Regions from separate parts of the Enterocloster citroniae genome, predicted to be linked through region 1. Evidence: riboswitches for the same ligand, from Rfam matches in the RefSeq annotation. Region 1 holds a riboswitch; the other holds the start of a gene.
What was found. Region 1 has a riboswitch for FMN ahead of ABID13_RS07980 (ECF transporter S component). Riboswitches for the same ligand answer to the same signal wherever they lie in the genome.

Region 1 (9,387 bases):
TGGAAGCCCTGCCGGAAACGGTATGTTATGGGGTGATCGAAAAGCCGGAGGGCTATTTGGTAACCTGCAACGGTATGGGATGTGAATTGGCAGACGGATATTTTATGGACCGTGATATGAAAAAGATTCGGCTGAATGGATTAAAAACCGGAAAAAACATCCTTGAGATAACCGGGAAATACAGCCGGAAGGTGGAACTGGAGGACAGCTATATCATAGGTGATTTTGGTGTGAATCCACAGAGAGCCATTACCGCAGAACCGGAACGGATCCATTTTGGAGACTGGTGTTTCCAGGGATATTACCATTATGCAGGCAGCATGGTCTACCATTTTGACCTGCCGGGGAAAATGAAAGACAGCAAACGGATCATACTCCATCTGGGCCAATACAGGGGAACACTGGCAGGAATATTGGTAAACGGTAAAAAGGCAGGATATCTCATGGGCAAGTGCTACAGGGATCTGGATATCACGGATCATCTGGAGGAAAAGGAAAACCATCTGGATATTGAGGTGGTGGGAAGCCCCAGAAACATGTTTGGTCCTTTCCATCAGGCATACACCGGCTGCACCAGGATCAGCTGGAAGGATTTCCGGACAGAAGGAATGTACCACTGCAGCGGCTATGTGCTGGAACCCTACGGGCTGATGGAACAAATAACATTATATGAGGTGTAAGATGGTGACTGATAAGATTGAAAACCTGGGAAGCTATCCGCAGCTTGAAAAATACCAAAAGGAAATTGAGGAGTTTATCAAAGCGCTGGATATGCAGGAGTTGGAGGAAGGACGGTATGTGCTGAGGGAGGACACACTCATTGCCCTTATCCAGAAGTACCATACCAGGGACAAGGATTCTTCACGCATGGAATCACATAAAAAATACGCGGACCTGCAGTATATCCACAAAGGGGAAGAGATGATCTATACGGACCGTGTGGAGGAGCTGGTGCTTGCGGAGGACCGTACTCCGGAGGAAGACATCCTCTTTTATGAACCCAGAAGGGACAGCGGTGCGGATGTCTTAAAAAGCGGAATGTTCGGATACTACGAACCCCAGGACGCCCATATGCCCTGCATAACGTATCTGAACAGCTGTGATGTGGTAAAGGTGGTATTTAAAATTAAAATGATCTAAAGGAGGATATGTAATGTCGGAAAAGAGATTGATAGGAGATTACCCGGTGATCGGCATCCGTCCCATCATAGATGCCAGAAAGGGGATTCTGGATGTGAGGGGCTCCCTTGAGGGACAGACCATGGCAATGGCCCAGGCGGCAAAGCAGCTGCTGGAAACGAATTTAAAATATACGGACGGCAGTCCGGTGAGAGTGATCATTGCGGACCAGACCATTGGACGTGTGGCGGAGAGCGCTGCATGTGCGGAGAAGTTCAAAAAGGAAGGGGTGGATATTACCCTTTCCGTAACCCCCTGCTGGTGTTACGGGTCCGAGACCATGGATATGGACCCCATGACGATCAAAGGTGTGTGGGGCCTGAATGCCACAGAGCGCCCCGGGGCCGTTTATCTGGCCTCTGTGCTGGCCGGATACGGGAGAAAGGGGCTGCCCGCTTTTGGAATCTATGGGAAGGATGTACAGGACGCGGATGACACAGAGATCCCAAGGGACGTGCAGGAGAAGCTTCTGCGTTTCGGACGTGCCGCAGTGGCCGCAGCCACCATGAGAGGAAAATCCTACCTGCAGATCGGCGCTGCCTGCATGGGTATTTCCGGTTCCGCCATTGACCCTGACTTTTTTGAGGAATATCTGGGTATGAGGGTGGAATCCGTGGATGAGGTAGAGGTGCTGCGCCGGATCGAACTGGAGATCTACGATCAGAAGGAATATGAGAAGGCCCTGGCATGGACCAAGGAAAAGTGCCCGGAAGGGTTTGACAAGAATCCGGAACATGCAAGGCATACCAGGGAGCAGAAGGAGAAAAACTGGGAATTTACAGTGAAATGCGCCCTGGTGATCAAGGATCTGATGAACGGAAACAAAAGACTTGCACAGGGCTGTTCAGAGGAGATGCTGGGCCACAATGCACTGGCAGCCGGTTTTCAGGGGCAGAGGCAGTGGACGGATTATCTTCCCAATACGGATTTCCCGGAAGCGATCCTCAACTCCTCCTTTGACTGGAACGGAGCCCGCGAACCGTATATCCTGGCCACAGAAAATGATACGTTAAACGGGGCCAGTATGCTGTTCTTAAAACTTCTGACAAACCGCGCCCAGATGTTTGCCGATGTGCGCACCTGCTGGTCGGGGGATGGGGTCAGACGGGTTACGGGATATGAACTGGAAGGACATGCAAAGGAGGCTGACGGTTTCATCCATCTGATCAATTCCGGGGCCTGCTGTCTGGATGCATGCGCAGAGGCAAGGGATGGATCGGGAAAACCGGTGATCAAACCTTTCTGGGAAATGTCAAAGGAGGACGTGGATGCCTGCCTGAAGGCCACAACCTGGTGTGAGGCGGATCTGGGATACTTCCGGGGAGGAGGCTATTCTTCACGCTTTGAGACTAAATGCGAGATGCCTATGACCATGATCCGGCTGAACATAATAAAAGGGATCGGTCCGGTGGTACAGATTGCAGAAGGATGGAGCGTGGAGCTTCCAAAAGAGGTTTCGGATGTGATATGGAAACGGACGGATTACACCTGGCCCTGTACCTGGTTTGCACCCAGGACAACACCGGCGGGCGTCTTTAAAAGCGCCTATGATGTGATGAATAACTGGGGAGCCAACCATGGCGCCATCAGCTATGGCCATGTGGGAGCGGACGTCATTTCCCTCTGCTCCATGCTGCGCATTCCTGTATGCATGCACAATGTGCCGGAGGAAACCATATTCCGTCCCGCATGCTGGAACGCATACGGGATGGATAAAGAGGGGCAGGATTTCAGGGCCTGCGCCGCTTACGGGCCATTATACAAATAACAGATCAGTTTTTCCAGTTTCGGATCTCCAGCAGGCCGGGCACCAGAACATTGGCGCTGGTCTGCAGGATGATCCTTCCTTTTTCAGCTGTGGCACCGGAGGGATCGCCCCCAATGCCGATGGGTTTTCCCTCCGCTGTTTTCCAGTCCTCCGATACCCAGCCGATGGATACGGGGCCATAGGGCTGCAGGGACTGATTGTCTTTAAAGGCTGCCGGAATGCCTGGTTCTGAGGTCTCAAGCTTTACAAGGGACGGGTCCACGGCCATGACCATGGAAGTCTCCATCTCGCCGCCATGGAAATCCCATATATTTCCTTCCGAAACGGTGGCCTTTACGTCAGGATGGCTGAAGGCACCGGAGGACAGGATAAAGGGGGAGATTCCCAGTTCACTTCTCAGCTCGCGGCTCAGAACCTGTGCAATGGGGGCATTTCCTCCATGGCAGACAAGGAGGGCCAGTTTTTTGAAGCCATGGTGGGCCAGGCTGGCGCATATGTCATACAGCATGTGGTAGTAGGTATCCGGCTTTAAGGTGACGGAACCGCAGAAATTCCTGTGCTCAGTGCTGAGCCCCACGGGGATGACCGGGAATATGAGCATGGGGAAGTCCGGGTCCTGGGCTTCCAACGCCTTTTTCAGATACTCCGTCATTGCCTGGGCAATGATGTCATCCGTGCCCAGGGGAGCCTGGTTCCCGTGCTGTTCCAGGGCGCCCAGGGGGATGAGGACAATGGTCTCCTCCCTGTCAATTTGTTCCATCTCAAGTCTTGTAAGTTCACTGTAATTTCTAATCATATTCTGCAACATCCTCCTGAACATCCATTCCCATTCGCTCTAGTGCTGGTTCGCCGGTTTCAGGGCCGGATAGACAGCCTTCAGACGGTTATACAGCAGATATCCCACAAAATAATTTAACCCCAGCTTCAGGATATTAAAGGGGATGGTGGCCATGACAATGAAGGTGGTCAGGTTGGTGATGGCCGGGTTTACGGAAGCCACCATGGAAACCACGCTGTCAAGGGATACACCCATTGCCTTTGCGTACAGGGGCAGGGTGATGAATGCGTTGCAGAAACAGGCAAAGGCGGTCCTCACAACAATACTGGCAGCCAGTCCTGTGACGGCAGCTTTGCGGCTTTTGCCCATCTTGTTGTATACCACCCATAATGGAAGGACAAACAGGGCCACTCCGATCAGGTTGGACAGTTCGCCCACGTACATGGAATTTGTTCCCACGGTTATAAGCTTAATAAGGATCTTGATGATCTCCACCCAGGCGGCGGAAGCAGGGCCGAACATGAACAGGGCCATGATGGATGGGACATCGCTGAAATCCACCTTGTAAAAAGGCGGCATCAGGGGAACGGAAAATTCCAGGGACATGAGGGCGCCTGCTATGGCTGCCAGCATGCCGGTGTAGATCAGTTTCTGAATACTCCACTTTGATTTCATAACATAACCTCCTTAAATTCAATATCAGATGTTTTGCAATGAAACAAGTCCTTTGGTAAAACCTTGTTAAACCGTTGGATCATAAAGCTGCGCGGCACGTCTTTACATCAAAAAAACCCAGAGCCATAGGGGCCTGGGAGTCATAAACAATTCAATATAAATAACGGCATATGCTTCATTATCCATATGAATTCAATCGCCTTCTCTCATCCAGACTATACTGTCGGTTTTGGAATCTCACCAAATCAACCGCCTAAGCGGGTCGCGGACTATACCGCCGGTAGGGAATCACACCCTGCCCCGAAGAACTTATTCATTTGCTTATTTTAGCGTAGCACAAATGGCCTCGGAAGTCAATGGGGTTACAGGGAGTTCGTTTGGAAAAACTGCACAATTTTCTTTTTGTAATGATGTGCAGAATCACTGTTTACAACCAACGTAGGATGTAGTATATTAATGACATGAAACATAGAACGTAGGATGTAGGATATATAGAAAAAAGGACAGGGATCAAAGGAGGATCATCATGAAAGTGGCATTGGTTTACACAAGTACAACACCTGAACTGATTGAGCTGGTGGAAAAGGAAGTAGGGGCAGCGCTCCCGGCGGATACGGAGGTTGCAAGCTATCAAGACCCCTCCATTCTGGCGGAAGTCAGGGATGCGGGTTATGTGACGGCCCCTCCCGCAGCCCGGCTGGTGGGGATGTATATGAAGGCGGTTACGGAGGGAGCGGACGCGGTCCTGAACCTGTGTTCATCCGTGGGAGAAGTGGCGGATGCGGCCCAGGATATCGGCAGGTTTACAGGTATCCCCATTGTCCGAGTGGATGAGGAGATGTGCAGGGAGGCGGTGAGGCAGGGCAGAAGGATCGGCGTTATGGCCACCCTTCCAACCACATTAAACCCAACCAAGAATACCATACTGCGGGTTGCCAGGGAGATGAACCGCCGGGTGGAGCTGGTGGATGCACTGGTGGACGGGGCGTTCGGCCTTGACCAGGAGCAGTTTAAGACCCTGATGAGCCGGTATGCAGGGGAGATCGCGGACCAGGTGGATGTGATCCTCTTTGCCCAGGGGTCCATGGCATACTGTGAAGAGTATATTCATGAAAAGTATGGTAAAGTAGTACTATCCAGTCCCAGGTTTGGGGCGGCCGCTTTAAAAGATGCGCTTGTGAGAAAGGGATTGCTGTAAGGGGCCGGAATGCGGTCTTTAAGTGCTCGTAACGAAAGGAGAGGGAAGCATGTTTAAAAGGTTAAAAAGGACAGCTGCAGTCATATGCGCCGCAGCCCTGATCTGCTCCATGACAGCCTGCGGCTCGGCCCAGGACAAGAAAGTGGTACTTCATTTTACACACACCCAAAGCCCGGGATCCATCAGCGACCTGACAGCCCAGGAGTTTAAGCGGTTGGTGCAGGAGAAAAGCAACGGACGGATCGAGGTTAACATATATTCCAACTGCGGCCTTTCAGGCGGCGACCTGACAAAGGCCATTGAACTGGTACAGGCGGGCAATATCGACATCCATTCCTGCGCGCCGCCTAATATTGCCAACTATGATAAGAAGTTTTACTCCTTCTGGCTCCCCTTCCTGTTTCCCAACTCAGATGACCTGCTGGCTTTCTGCCACAGTGAGAAGGTCTATCAGGTGGTAAACGGGTGGTGCAACGACCTGGAGATGGAGATGCTGGGGATCAACAACGCAGGTTCCAGACAGATTTCCAACAGCAAAAAAGAGATCACAAAACCGGAAGATTTAAAGGGGATGAACATCCGTGTGCCGGGCGCCAATATTTTCATTGATCTTTACAGGAATTATTTTGGGGCAAACCCCACGGCCATGGATTTCTCAGAAGTATATACCTCCCTTCAGCAAAAGACCATTGACGGACAGGAGAATCCCATTGCCGTGTTTGATTCCTCCAAGTTTGCGGAAGTTCAGCAGTATGTAACTTTGTGGGACGGTGTCAGGGATACCACCATCTGGGTGATGAGCCAGAGGACCATGGAGAAGCTGTCGCCGGAGGACCAGGCCCTGGTAAAAGAGTGTGCAACAGAGGCCCTGGACTGGGGGAATGAGTACCTGGCGCAAAACGAGGAGGCCATTATCCAGAAACTGAGGGACGGCGGGACAACCATCACAGCGCTGACGGATGAACAGAAGGCGGAGTTCCAGAAAGCCTGCGCCGGCATTTATGATGATTACGCCCAGTCAGTGGGACAGGATGTGATCGATCTGTTCACCGGCGGTTACAAAGAATAACGAGGAGGAACGTTATGAAGGAAAAAGGCTTATTAAAGGATTTCTGGGAGAACTTTGAGGAATACCTGTGCTCCGCTGCACTGCTTATCATGACCCTGGTTACGTTTATGAATGTATTTTCCAGAAAGATCTCCTGGTTTAACATGTCATTTACCCAGGAACTGGTGACCACCATGTTTGTGTGGGTGTGCTGCCTGGCAGCTGCCAGTGTGTTTAAGACAGATTCCCATATGGGGTTTAATTATCTCACAGATAAGTTTCAGGGCGCGGCCCGAAGAACTTACCGTATGTGCCGGCTTTTGCTGTGTACGGCCAATTATGGGATTTGGATCATATGGGGAATCCAGATGGTTTACAGGCAGTATCATTACAATCTGCTGACCGGCGTCCTGGAGATGCCCCAGTGGACCATCGGGATCGCCATTCCCCTGTCGGCCGTGTGTTCCATTATCCGTATGGTACAGTATGAGATCAGGTTAGCAAAGGAGGGAGAATAGTATGTCAGCAGCAATTCTTTTTGGTTCCATGGCAGTGATGATCGTCCTTGGCATTCCCATTGCCATTGTGCTGGGAGTATCCAGCGCCCTCACCCTCCTGTTCTCGGGAGCGCCCTTGGGGGTGATTCCGTCCATGATGCAGGCCACAGTGCAGAAGTTTTCCCTCCTTACCATCCCTTTGTTTGTGCTTGCGGGGGCGATCATGGATAAAGGCGGCATTTCCAAGCGCCTGATCAACCTGGCAGACAGCATCATCGGGCCGGTTCACGGTGGACTTGGGTACGTGGCAGTGGTGGCAGCCCTGTTCTTTGCAGCCATATCCGGCTCCGGTACGGCCACGGTTGCTGCCATGGGTTCCATCCTGATACCGGCCATGGTAAAGCAGGGGTATGACGCAGGATTTTCCAGCGCCCTTTCCGCCATATCCGGCTCCCTGGGAACCGTGATCCCGCCCAGCATCACTTTTATCATCTATGGCATGATCACCGGTGAATCCATAGGGGATCTGTTCCTTTCCGGTATTGTTCCGGGACTGATATTCGGATTTGTACTCTGTATCATGGTCTTTATCCAGTCCAAAAAGCATGGGTGGAAGGGCGAGACAAAGAGGGCGTCCGCCAAGGAGATCGGAAGGCTGTTTTTAGACACGGTGTGGGGGCTGTTAAGCCCGGTCATTGTACTGGGAGGCATCTATTCAGGGCTGTTTACACCCACCGAGGCAGCGGCCGTTGCCGTTGTGTACAGCCTGATCGTGGGGATCTTTGTCTATAAGGAACTGCGCTTTAAGGAACTGAAGGAGACGCTGTTCTCAACCGCCAAGACAACGGGCATGATCCTTCTGATCATCATGAACGCAGGTATCTTCTCCTGGGTACTGACCCAGCAGGGCATAGCCGCTAACCTTACGGAGATGGCCCTGGCCCTTACGGATAACAAGTATATTATGCTGTTTATCATCAATATTGTGTTCCTGTGTGCCGGCTGCGTAATGGACAACACCAGCGCCCTTTATATCCTGGTCCCCATCATCATGCCCATTGCCAAGGCTCTGGATATCAACATGATCCAGCTGGGCGTGATCCTGGTGCTGAACCTGTCCATCGGCCAGGTGACACCTCCCGTGGGGCCAAACCTGTATGTGGCCGCGGACATCGGAAAGGTGAAATTCGAGGTGATCTGCCGGAAAATGGTGCCGTTGCTGCTGATGTCGCTGATCGCCCTGTTTGCCATCACATACATACCGGCGCTGAGTCTCTGCCTGATTCCTTCATAACAGTATTTTAACGTAAGATTGCGCTGAACCAACATATGATGTATACTTATGGATAAGTGGGCCGCCCGGCCGGTTAGCAGGGAAGCTTACCGGACCAGGACGGTATACATCCCGCGTAAGCGGCCGCAGCAGGCAGGCTGACGCGTTTGCAGCAAAGGAGGTTCAGCATGGAGAAAACCAGTTTTTTAAAGGAAGCTGTCGGAGGACAGTCGGTTGTAAATAAGATTGTAGATAACATTACCAATGCTATTATAAATGGGGAACTTAACCCGGGAGATAAGATCCCCACAGAGGCAGAATTGTCGGAGTCCATGGGAGTGGGAAGAAATTCGGTCAGGGAAGCCATTAAGGTGCTGGAGGCTTACGGCGTGGTACATATCAAGCGGGCGGAAGGTACTTTTGTGAGCCAGGAGTATGACAGTAAGATGATCTATCCCGTACTGTACGGGATCATTTTACAAAAGGATTCCACCAAGCAGATCGTGGAGCTGCGCAAAGTAATTGACGTGGGGCTTCTTCAGCTGGCCGTGGACAAATTAAAGTCCAGGGAACTGGAAAAGTCCCAGATGGAAGCCATCGAACATGCCATGGAGGAGCTGGAGCGCCAGGCCCATATGGATATGCCCCAGGTGAAGAACCTGTTTGAGGCGGATGTGCAGTTCCATATGGCCATTGTGGGGATTACGGAGAATGTGATGCTCCAGTCCATCTGCAATTACGTGGATAAGATCACACGCCGTTCCCGCATGTCTACCATAGACCAGATATTCCAGGCAGGGGATGTTGAGAACTTTCTGGATATGCACCGCAGGATCGTAAAGCTTTTGCAGGACAGGGATGCCGCGGGGATCTACGGGATCGTGGAGGAGCATTACCAGTACTGGGCAAAAGTAAAAGATGAATCGTGAATGATCGTGAATGGTAACAGCATGGCAATGCACCGGGTCTGA
Region 2 (9,387 bases), on a different contig from region 1:
CGCAGATAAAATCCCCCTCATTTTCCCTGTCCTCATGGTCGGTTACCAGGATGATCCTGCCCTTTTGCAGGTCTTTAAGGGCATCTTCCACTGTGTTGAACTGAAACATATACTGTTACCTCCTTTAAGAATTAAAATCCATATTTTGTTAAGAAATCTCTGGTGATCGTTCCGGCGCAATGACTTTGGGAAATGCCGGCCCGGGAGATGTTGGGCTGGGGGCCGCCGGGTCCGGTGAAGCCGGCCCGGGAAACCTTGTCCTGGGAAAAAGATGAGGCGCCAAGAAGTTTCCCAATGTATTTTCCCACACAGTCATTCTCCAGGTTTACCCTGTCGCCGGCCCGTTTTGCACCAAGGGTGGTGTGGCGGATGGTATGGGGGATCACGGATACGCTGAAATCATGGTCCGTGACCCGGGCAACGGTCAGGCTGATGCCGTCCATGGCAATGGAGCCCTTTTCCACGATATAGAGCAGAATGCCCGGCGGCGCCTCCACGGTATACCAAACCGCGTTCCCGTCCTGCCGGATCATGGAAATGGTTCCGGTGCCGTCAATGTGTCCCGACACAATATGGCCTCCAAACCGCCCGTCCGCAGCCATGGCCCTCTCCAGGTTCACCAGACTTCCTGTTTTCAGATCCCCCAGGCATGACCGCGCCATTGTCTCATGCATGACATCGGCCTTGAAGCTGTCCTGTGACAGGGATGTGACCGTAAGGCATACGCCGTTTACCGCAATGCTGTCCCCCTGCCGGCTGCCGGAAGGGATGAGAGCTGCGCCGATTTGAAGAACGCAGGAGGCGGGGGTTTTGATCATGGATCTCAGGGCGCCGGTTTCTTCAATTATGCCTGTAAACATGCGGATACCTCGCTTTCCAGTAAAATATCGTCTCCCAGCACTGTGATACGGGGCTGTTTTAAGAAGAAAGCCTGTCCGGGAGCTCCCACGCCTTTTCCGTCCACAGGGGATGGAGCGTCCTTTCCTCCGAACAGCTTGGGCGCCACATAGGCCTGGACTTTATGTACCAGACCCTGATCCAGTGCGGACCAGTTAAGTGCGGCCCCTCCTTCCAGCAGGATGCTGTCAATGTTCATTTCCCCCAACCGCTTCATCAGGGCGGCCAGGTCCACATGCCCATCCGCCTGAGGCAGGGTGAGGATCTCGCAGCCCGCTTCCTCATAGGGACGGATTATATCCTCCTCTGTACGGCAGGTGGCCAGAATGGTCCTGACCGACCTGGCGGTGGATACGATCCTGGAAGTGGCAGGTGTGCGAAGGCGTGTGTCGCAGATGATCCGCACAGGGTTCCTGCCGTCCGGCAGACGGCAGGTGAGAAGGGGATCGTCCTTAAGGATGGTTCCCACACCTGCCATAATGGCGCTGTAGCGGTTCCTGTCCCTGTGGACCCGCATCCTTGCCTCATCTCCGGTGATCCACCTGGACCGTCCCGTACAGGTGGCTGTCTTTCCATCCATGGTCATGGCGTACTTCATCACAACGTAAGGCTGTTTTGTGCGGATGAAATGAAAGAAAACCTGATTCTGGGAAATGCACTCTGCTTCAAGCACGCCCTGAACCACCTGGATCCCGTGGCTGTTAAGGAGGGAGATCCCTTTTCCCGCCACCAGGGGATTGGGATCCGCGGTCCCTATGACAACGCGGCTTATGCCGCTTTCCATAATGGCATCCGTACAGGGGGGAGTCTTTCCGCAGTGGCAGCATGGTTCCAGCGTGACGTAGAGGGTGGCGCCCCGGGCCGTCCGGGTCAGGGAAGCCAGGGCCTCCCGTTCCGCGTGGGGACCGCCGTACTCACGGTGGTATCCCCGGCCTATGATCATCCCGTCCTTGACAATAACCGCTCCCACCAGTGGATTGGGATTCACCCGGCCTTCCCCTTTTTGGGCCAGCTTCAGGGCAAGGCCCATGTATTCTTCATCTGTCATTTTTACATCTGTCATTAAAACACCTCCAAATCTGTGGTTGGGTTGTATGGGGGATCTGTTTTATGGAAAACAAAAAACGCCTTGAACAAAGGTTCAGGGCGTGTAGAACAGGAACTGGGAATGTTTGGAAATCAAATAGCTGGCAGATGGCGGGTTCTGTTCATATATGACATTAAAGAACGGACATGATGCCGCCCGGACGGATCCGCAATCCAAAAAGCCCTGAAATGATAAAATCATTCCAGGGCAGTTAAACATTCTAACAGGTATGGATCCATTGAATAAAACAGATCCAACCATCCTATCTTCTTTCATCCAGACTTTACTGTCGGCTTCGGAGTTTCACCGAATCATGCCTTGCGGCTCGTGGGCTGTACCACCGGTAGGGAATTGCACCCTGCCCTGAAGATATTGATTCAATTGAATGTAATTATAGACAGGTAAACCGGATCTGTCAAGATATTTTTCTTGGGAGATTTCTATAAAGATTTTTTATAAAGATTTTTCACTCCGTATCCCATGATCAATTGTGATACATATTTTGGGTTCAGTGGTATAATAGAACCAGGGAAGGAGTCCGTATCAGTACAGGAGAAAGGTTCCCTGCAAAAAAAATAGGAGGATGGGCATATGAAAGACGGAAAAAAACTGATAATAACCATTGGCAGGCAGTTCGGCAGCGGCGGCAGTGAGATCGGCAGGCAGCTGGCAACGGAATTGGGACTGGGTTTTTACGACAAGAATATCCTCCGCATGGATTCGGATGAAAGCGGTATCAAGGAAAGCTTTTATTACATGACAGATGAAAAGGCGGGGAATAAACTGCTCTACAAGATCATAAAGGGCATGACACCGGAGATCGGATCCCCCTCCCTGGGCTCGGACCTGGTATCAGCGGACAATCTGTTCCGCTTCCAGTCGGAAGTTATCAGGAAGCTGGCGGCAGAGGAGGACTGTGTGTTCATTGGGCGGTGCGCCGATTATGTGCTGGAGGGAACGGAAGGGCTGGTCCGGATGTTCCTTTACGGGGACATGGATTACCGCGTCAGGCGTATAACGGAAAAAGAATATTTTGATCAAAAGGATGTCAAAAAGAACATCAAGAGGAACGACCGGGAACGCCGGGACTATTACCGGTATTATACCGGCCAGGACTGGCAGGATATGGAGAATTATGATGTGATGCTGAATACAGCCGTGCTGGGAACGGAAGGGACGGTCAGGGCGGTCAAGGCGTATCTTAAAATACGGGGATATGAGCTATAGGGTGTCAAACTTTTATGCACAGGACATGCATATAATAAGAAAGGCCATATTATATTTAGGTAATGATAAGAAATTATGAGGTATTACATGGCAACCAATCCAGAACGGACATCCAGTGGAATGCTGCAGATCAATGTAGTCAATATCCAGAACAACTTCCCCATTCAAAATGCCAGGGTGACAATCAGTTATAAGGGAGAGCCTACCAGCGCCATAGAACAGCTTCAGACCAACAGTTCAGGGCAGACAGAGACCGTATCCCTACCCGCCCCTCCGGTGGAACTGAGCCTGGAACCGGGCATTATCCAGCCCTATTCCGAATACAACCTTACAGTGGAGGCGGATGGATTTGATCCCCTTGTGGTGTCGGGTACGGAGATATTGGCTGAATCCACTGCGATCCAGCCTGTGAGCATGACTCCCCAGGGTGAGGGAACTCCTCCCGAAGACCCGATTGTAATTCCGGACCATACGCTGTACGGGGACTATCCGCCCAAGATCGCGGAGGCTGAGATCAAACCCGTGAACGAGAGCGGGGAAATTGTGTTAAGCCGTGTGGTGGTCCCCCAGACCATTGTGGTCCATGACGGGGCGCCCACGGACAGTACGGCCAAGGATTACTACGTACCGTACAGAGACTACATAAAGAACGTGGCCTCCAGTGAAATCTACTCCACCTGGCCCAGGGCCACCATCACGGCCAATGTGCTAGCAATCATGTCCTTTACATTAAACCGTGTGTATACGGAGTGGTACAGGAACCAGGGATATGATTTTACCATCACTTCCTCCACTGCGTTTGACCACAAATGGATCTATGGCAGGAACATATTTGAGAGCATTTCACAGATCGTGGATGAGATCTTTGACAGTTATCTGTCCAGACCCGGAGTGCGCCAGCCCATCCTCACCCAGTACTGTGACGGGCGCCAGGTGCAGTGCCCTAACTGGATGACACAGTGGGGATCCTGCTCATTGGGAGAGCAGGGGTACAGCCCCATTGAGATCCTGCGGCATTTCTACGGCAGCAGTATTTATATCAATACGGCGGAGCAGATTGCAGGGATCCCCGCCTCCTGGCCGGGGAATGACCTGACCATCGGAAGCTCAGGGGATAAGGTAAGGCAGATGCAGGAACAGCTGGATACCATTGCCACGGTTTACACCGCAATTCCCAGGGTGACGCCTGACGGGGTCTACGGGCCAAGGACAGCGGAGGCGGTCAGGGAGTTCCAGTCCATATTCGGCCTGCCCCAGACCGGGGTGGTGGACTTTGCCACCTGGTACAGGATATCGCATATTTATGTGGGAATCACCAGGATCGCGGAACTGGTATAGGGGCGCTCCCAGGATAAAAAGAGGATGAGAACAGCATAAGATCAGATGAGGACCGGGCAGGGCATATGGCATGGATAGAATGCCGTAAGGCCCTGCCTGATCATTTTGCGGGAGATGGGATGGAAATGATTCCTGAAAAACTGTTTGGCATAGACAAAAAAATTTAGCCTTTAAAGCTATTGAATAATAAATCGAAATACAGTATAATCTTTACAATTTGGGCTAAAGTGTGCAGTAAGCATTGTTCAGACACGCTTTGGCGTTATTGCGGCCCAACAGCAAACACATAGGAAAGGACAGGTACCCCCATATGAAAGCATACCTCATACTGGAAGATGGAACTGTATTCACCGGGACAAGTATTGGTTCCCAGCGTGAAGTGATCAGTGAGATCGTGTTTAACACATCTATGACCGGTTATCTGGAAGTGCTGACCGACCCGTCATACGCGGGACAGGCAGTAGTCATGACATATCCCCTGATTGGCAATTATGGAATCTGCCATGAAGACATGGAATCAGCAAAACCCTGGCCGGACGGCTATATTGTAAGAGAATTATCAAGAATCCCCAGCAACTTCCGTAGCGAGGATACCATCCAGAACTTCTTAAAAGAACATGACATTCCCGGTATCAGCGGTATCGATACAAGAGCCCTTACCAAAATTTTAAGAGAAAAAGGCACCATGAACGGTATGATCACCACAAAGGAGTATACCGATCTTAGCGAGCCCACAGAGCGCATGAAGGAATACAGCGTCACCGGTGTTGTTTTGAAAACCTCCACGAAGGAGAAGTATGTGCTTCCGGGACACAGTGAAGCCCCCGGCGGCAGCTTCCCGGGCGCGGGGAAAAAGGTGGCTCTTATGGATTACGGTGCAAAGAAAAACATTGCCCGTTCCTTAAACAGCCTTGGCTGTGAGGTTACCGTATATCCGGCGGATACCCCGGCAGAGGAAGTGCTGGCAGCCTGCCCGGACGGCATCATGCTCAGCAACGGCCCCGGCGATCCCAAGGAGAACACGGCCATTATTGAGGAAATAAAGAAACTTTATGCATCGGATGTTCCGATCTTTGCCATCTGTCTGGGACACCAGCTCATGGCTCTGGCCAACGGAATGGACACCTATAAACTGAAATACGGACACAGGGGCGGAAACCATCCGGTCAAGGACCTGGAGACAGGAAGAGTTTACATTTCTTCCCAGAACCACGGCTATGTGGTCGACATGGAAAAGGTGAACCCGGAGATTGCGGTTCCGGCGTTTGTGAATGTAAATGACGGCACCAACGAGGGGCTGAAATACGTGGGCAAGAACATTTTCACGGTTCAGTACCACCCTGAGGCCTGCCCCGGACCATTGGATTCCGGATACCTGTTTGACCGTTTCCTGAAAATGATGGAGGTGAAAAACTGATGCCAAAGAATCCTGATATTAACAAAGTTCTTGTACTCGGTTCCGGCCCGATCATCATCGGACAGGCCGCCGAATTTGACTATGCGGGTACACAGGCCTGCCGTTCCTTAAAGGAAGAGGGAGTGGAGGTTGTGCTCTTAAACTCCAACCCGGCCACCATTATGACGGACAAGGATATTGCGGACCGGGTTTATATTGAACCACTGACCGTGGAAGTGGTGGAGCAGCTGATCTTAAAGGAAAAGCCGGACAGCGTTCTGCCCACCCTGGGCGGACAGGCGGGGCTTAACCTGGCCATGGAACTGGAGGACGCGGGCTTTTTTAAGAAGCATAATGTGCGCCTGATCGGAACCACGGCGCTGACCATCAAGAAAGCGGAAGACCGCGAGATGTTTAAGGAAACCATGGAGAAGATCGGCGAGCCGGTGGCTCCCTCCGACATTGTGGAGGATGTAAAACGCGGTCTGGAGATCGCGGAGCAGATCGGATATCCGGTGGTGCTCCGTCCCGCCTATACCTTGGGCGGCTCCGGCGGCGGTATTGCCCAGAATCCGGAACAGTGTGCCCAGATTCTGGAAAACGGCCTCCGCCTCTCACGTGTGGGACAGGTTTTGGTGGAGCGCTGCATTGCCGGCTGGAAGGAAATCGAGTATGAGGTGATGCGGGACGGCGCCGGTAACGTGATCACGGTTTGTAATATGGAAAATATCGATCCCGTGGGCGTGCACACCGGCGACAGTATCGTGGTTGCCCCCTCCCAGACACTGGGGGACAAGGAGTACCAGATGCTTCGTACCTCCGCCCTCAACATTATCAGCGAGCTGGGGATCACCGGCGGCTGCAATGTGCAGTACGCCCTGAACCCTGACAGCTTTGAGTACTGCGTGATCGAGGTAAACCCGCGTGTGAGCCGTTCTTCCGCTCTGGCCAGCAAGGCCACCGGATACCCCATTGCCAAGGTGGCGGCCAAGATCGCCCTGGGCTACACCCTGGATGAGATCAAGAACGCGGTTACAAAAAAAACATACGCAAGCTTTGAGCCGATGCTGGACTACTGTGTGGTCAAGATGCCAAGGCTTCCATTTGATAAATTCATCAGCGCCAAGCGCACCCTGGGAACCCAGATGAAGGCCACCGGAGAGGTGATGAGCATCTGCACCAACTTCGAGGGCGGCCTGATGAAAGCCATCCGTTCCCTGGAACAGCATGTGGACTGCCTGTTGTCCTACGATTTCATCGGATTCACCGACAGTGAGCTTAGGGAGCAGATGGAAAAGGTGGATGACATGAGGATCTGGAGGATTGCGGAAGCGCTGCGCAGAGGCATTTCTTATGAAGAGATCCACGCCATTACCAAGATCGATGTGTGGTTTATCGACAAGCTGGCGATCCTTGTGGAGATGGAAAATGCCCTGAAGGCAGTGGGTGAAGGAAAGTCTGAGCTGACTGCAGAGCTTCTCAAAGAGGCCAAGAGGATCGAGTTCCCTGACAACGTGATCGCAAGGCTGACCGGCATTTCCCAGGAAGAGGTCAAAAAACAGCGCTATGAAAATGACATCCGCGCAGCTTACAAGATGGTTGACACCTGCGCGGCTGAGTTTGCGGCAGAGACGCCGTACTATTATTCCTGTTTTGGAAGCTTCAACGAGGCGGAGAAGACAGAGGGCCGCAAAAAGGTTCTGGTTCTGGGTTCCGGTCCCATCCGCATTGGACAGGGCATTGAGTTTGACTTCTGCTCCGTGCACAGCACCTGGGCCTTCAGCAGGGAAGGCTATGAGACCATTATCGTGAACAATAACCCGGAGACCGTAAGTACGGACTTCGACATTGCGGATAAGCTGTACTTTGAACCGCTGACACCGGAGGATGTGGAGAGCATTGTGGATATAGAGAAACCGGACGGCGCGGTGGTGCAGTTCGGCGGACAGACGGCCATCAAGCTGACGGAGGCTCTGATGAAAATGGGAGTCCCCATTCTTGGCACAGCTGCAAAGGATGTGGACGCTGCGGAGGACAGGGAATTGTTTGACGCCATCCTGGAGCAGTGCAATATCCCCAGACCGGCAGGCCGCACCGTATTCACGGCGGAGGAGGCCAAAGCGGCGGCCCATGAGCTGGGTTATCCCGTGCTGGTGCGCCCGTCCTATGTGCTGGGCGGACAGGGTATGCAGATCGCCATCAGCGATGAGGACATTGATGAGTTTATCGGCATCATCAACATGATCGCGCAGGAGCATCCGATCCTGGTGGATAAATACATCATGGGCAAGGAAATCGAGGTGGACGCCATCTGTGACGGCACCGACATCCTGATCCCAGGCATTATGGAGCATATTGAGCGCACGGGAATCCATTCCGGTGACAGTATTTCCGTGTATCCGGCCATGGATATCACACAGCACAATATCGACACCATTGTGGATTACACCGAAAAGCTGGCAAGGGCGCTCCACGTAAAGGGCATGATCAACATCCAGTTTATTGTGGACGGGGATAATGTGTATATTATCGAGGTGAATCCACGTTCCTCACGTACGGTTCCCTATATCAGCAAGGTAACGGGGATCCCCATCGTGCCCCTGGCAACCCAGATCATCTGCGGCCACACCATCCGGGAGCTGGGCTATAAGCCGGGACTTCAGCCCGCGGCTGACTATATTGCCATCAAGATGCCCGTATTCTCATTTGAGAAGATCCGGGGCGCGGATATCAGCCTTGGACCTGAGATGAAGTCCACGGGCGAGTGCCTGGGCATTGCGAAGACATTTAACGAGGCCCTGTACAAGGCATTTGAGGGAGCGGGCATCCGCCTTCCCAAGTACAAAAAGATGATTATGACCATCCGCCACAGCGATCAGGAGGAGGCGGTGGATATTGCCCGCAGGTTTGCGGCAGTGGGTTACCAGATCTTTGCCACCAGGGGAACCGCAAGAACCCTGAATAGGAACGGTGTCAAGGCTTATGAGATCCGCAAGCTGGAGCAGGAGTCACCCAATATCCTGGACCTGGTCCTGGGCCATCAGATCGACCTGATCATCGATATCCCGGCGCAGGGAGCGGAGCGAAGCCACGATGGCTTCATCATCCGCCGCAATGCCATTGAGACAGGGGTTAACGTGCTGACATCCCTGGATACGGCAGCCGCGCTGGTTACCAGTTTGGAGAACCGGGCAAGGGAGCTTACGCTGATCGATATTGCCATGGTAAAGAACGCATAGGAATGATCAAAAGCCATATCCGGCAATGGGCCGGGTGTGGCTTTTGTGTATTCTGTGTTACGGAAAAATAACGGTCTTGCTTTTGATGAATTTTCACATTAGAATAGAATTATTGGAAAAATTCTGACAAAGGGGGCGGGGGCTTTGGGATGGTGGTCGCTTAAAAAAGAATTGTTTACATATTTTTTTATCACTTCAACGGT

Region 2: it holds a riboswitch for FMN, as region 1 does, so the genes downstream of both, ribD (bifunctional diaminohydroxyphosphoribosylaminopyrimidine deaminase/5-amino-6-(5-phosphoribosylamino)uracil reductase RibD) here and ABID13_RS07980 (ECF transporter S component) in region 1, are expected to answer to the same signal.

What each region holds. Positions count from the first base shown of each region.
Region 1 is NZ_JBEPLZ010000005.1:35,959-45,345, reverse strand. It holds gene ABID13_RS08000 (glycosyl hydrolase) at 1-680, shown strand, start outside; gene ABID13_RS07995 (NanQ anomerase/TabA/YiaL family protein) at 682-1,140, shown strand; gene ABID13_RS07990 (L-fucose isomerase) at 1,154-2,947, shown strand; gene ABID13_RS07985 (creatininase family protein) at 2,952-3,743, opposite strand; gene ABID13_RS07980 (ECF transporter S component) at 3,783-4,400, opposite strand; FMN riboswitch at 4,595-4,712, opposite strand; gene ABID13_RS07975 (aspartate/glutamate racemase family protein) at 4,927-5,598, shown strand; gene ABID13_RS07970 (DctP family TRAP transporter solute-binding subunit) at 5,648-6,667, shown strand; gene ABID13_RS07965 (TRAP transporter small permease) at 6,682-7,164, shown strand; gene ABID13_RS07960 (TRAP transporter large permease) at 7,166-8,437, shown strand; gene ABID13_RS07955 (FadR/GntR family transcriptional regulator) at 8,605-9,345, shown strand.
Region 2 is NZ_JBEPLZ010000019.1:43,742-53,128, reverse strand. It holds gene ABID13_RS20455 (bifunctional 3,4-dihydroxy-2-butanone-4-phosphate synthase/GTP cyclohydrolase II) at 1-109, opposite strand, end outside; gene ABID13_RS20450 (riboflavin synthase) at 132-860, opposite strand; gene ribD (bifunctional diaminohydroxyphosphoribosylaminopyrimidine deaminase/5-amino-6-(5-phosphoribosylamino)uracil reductase RibD) at 845-1,945, opposite strand; FMN riboswitch at 2,245-2,359, opposite strand; gene ABID13_RS20440 (cytidylate kinase-like family protein) at 2,576-3,211, shown strand; gene ABID13_RS20435 (peptidoglycan-binding protein) at 3,299-4,549, shown strand; gene ABID13_RS20430 (carbamoyl phosphate synthase small subunit) at 4,860-5,966, shown strand; gene carB (carbamoyl-phosphate synthase large subunit) at 5,966-9,184, shown strand; gene ABID13_RS20420 (cache domain-containing sensor histidine kinase) at 9,329-9,387, shown strand, end outside.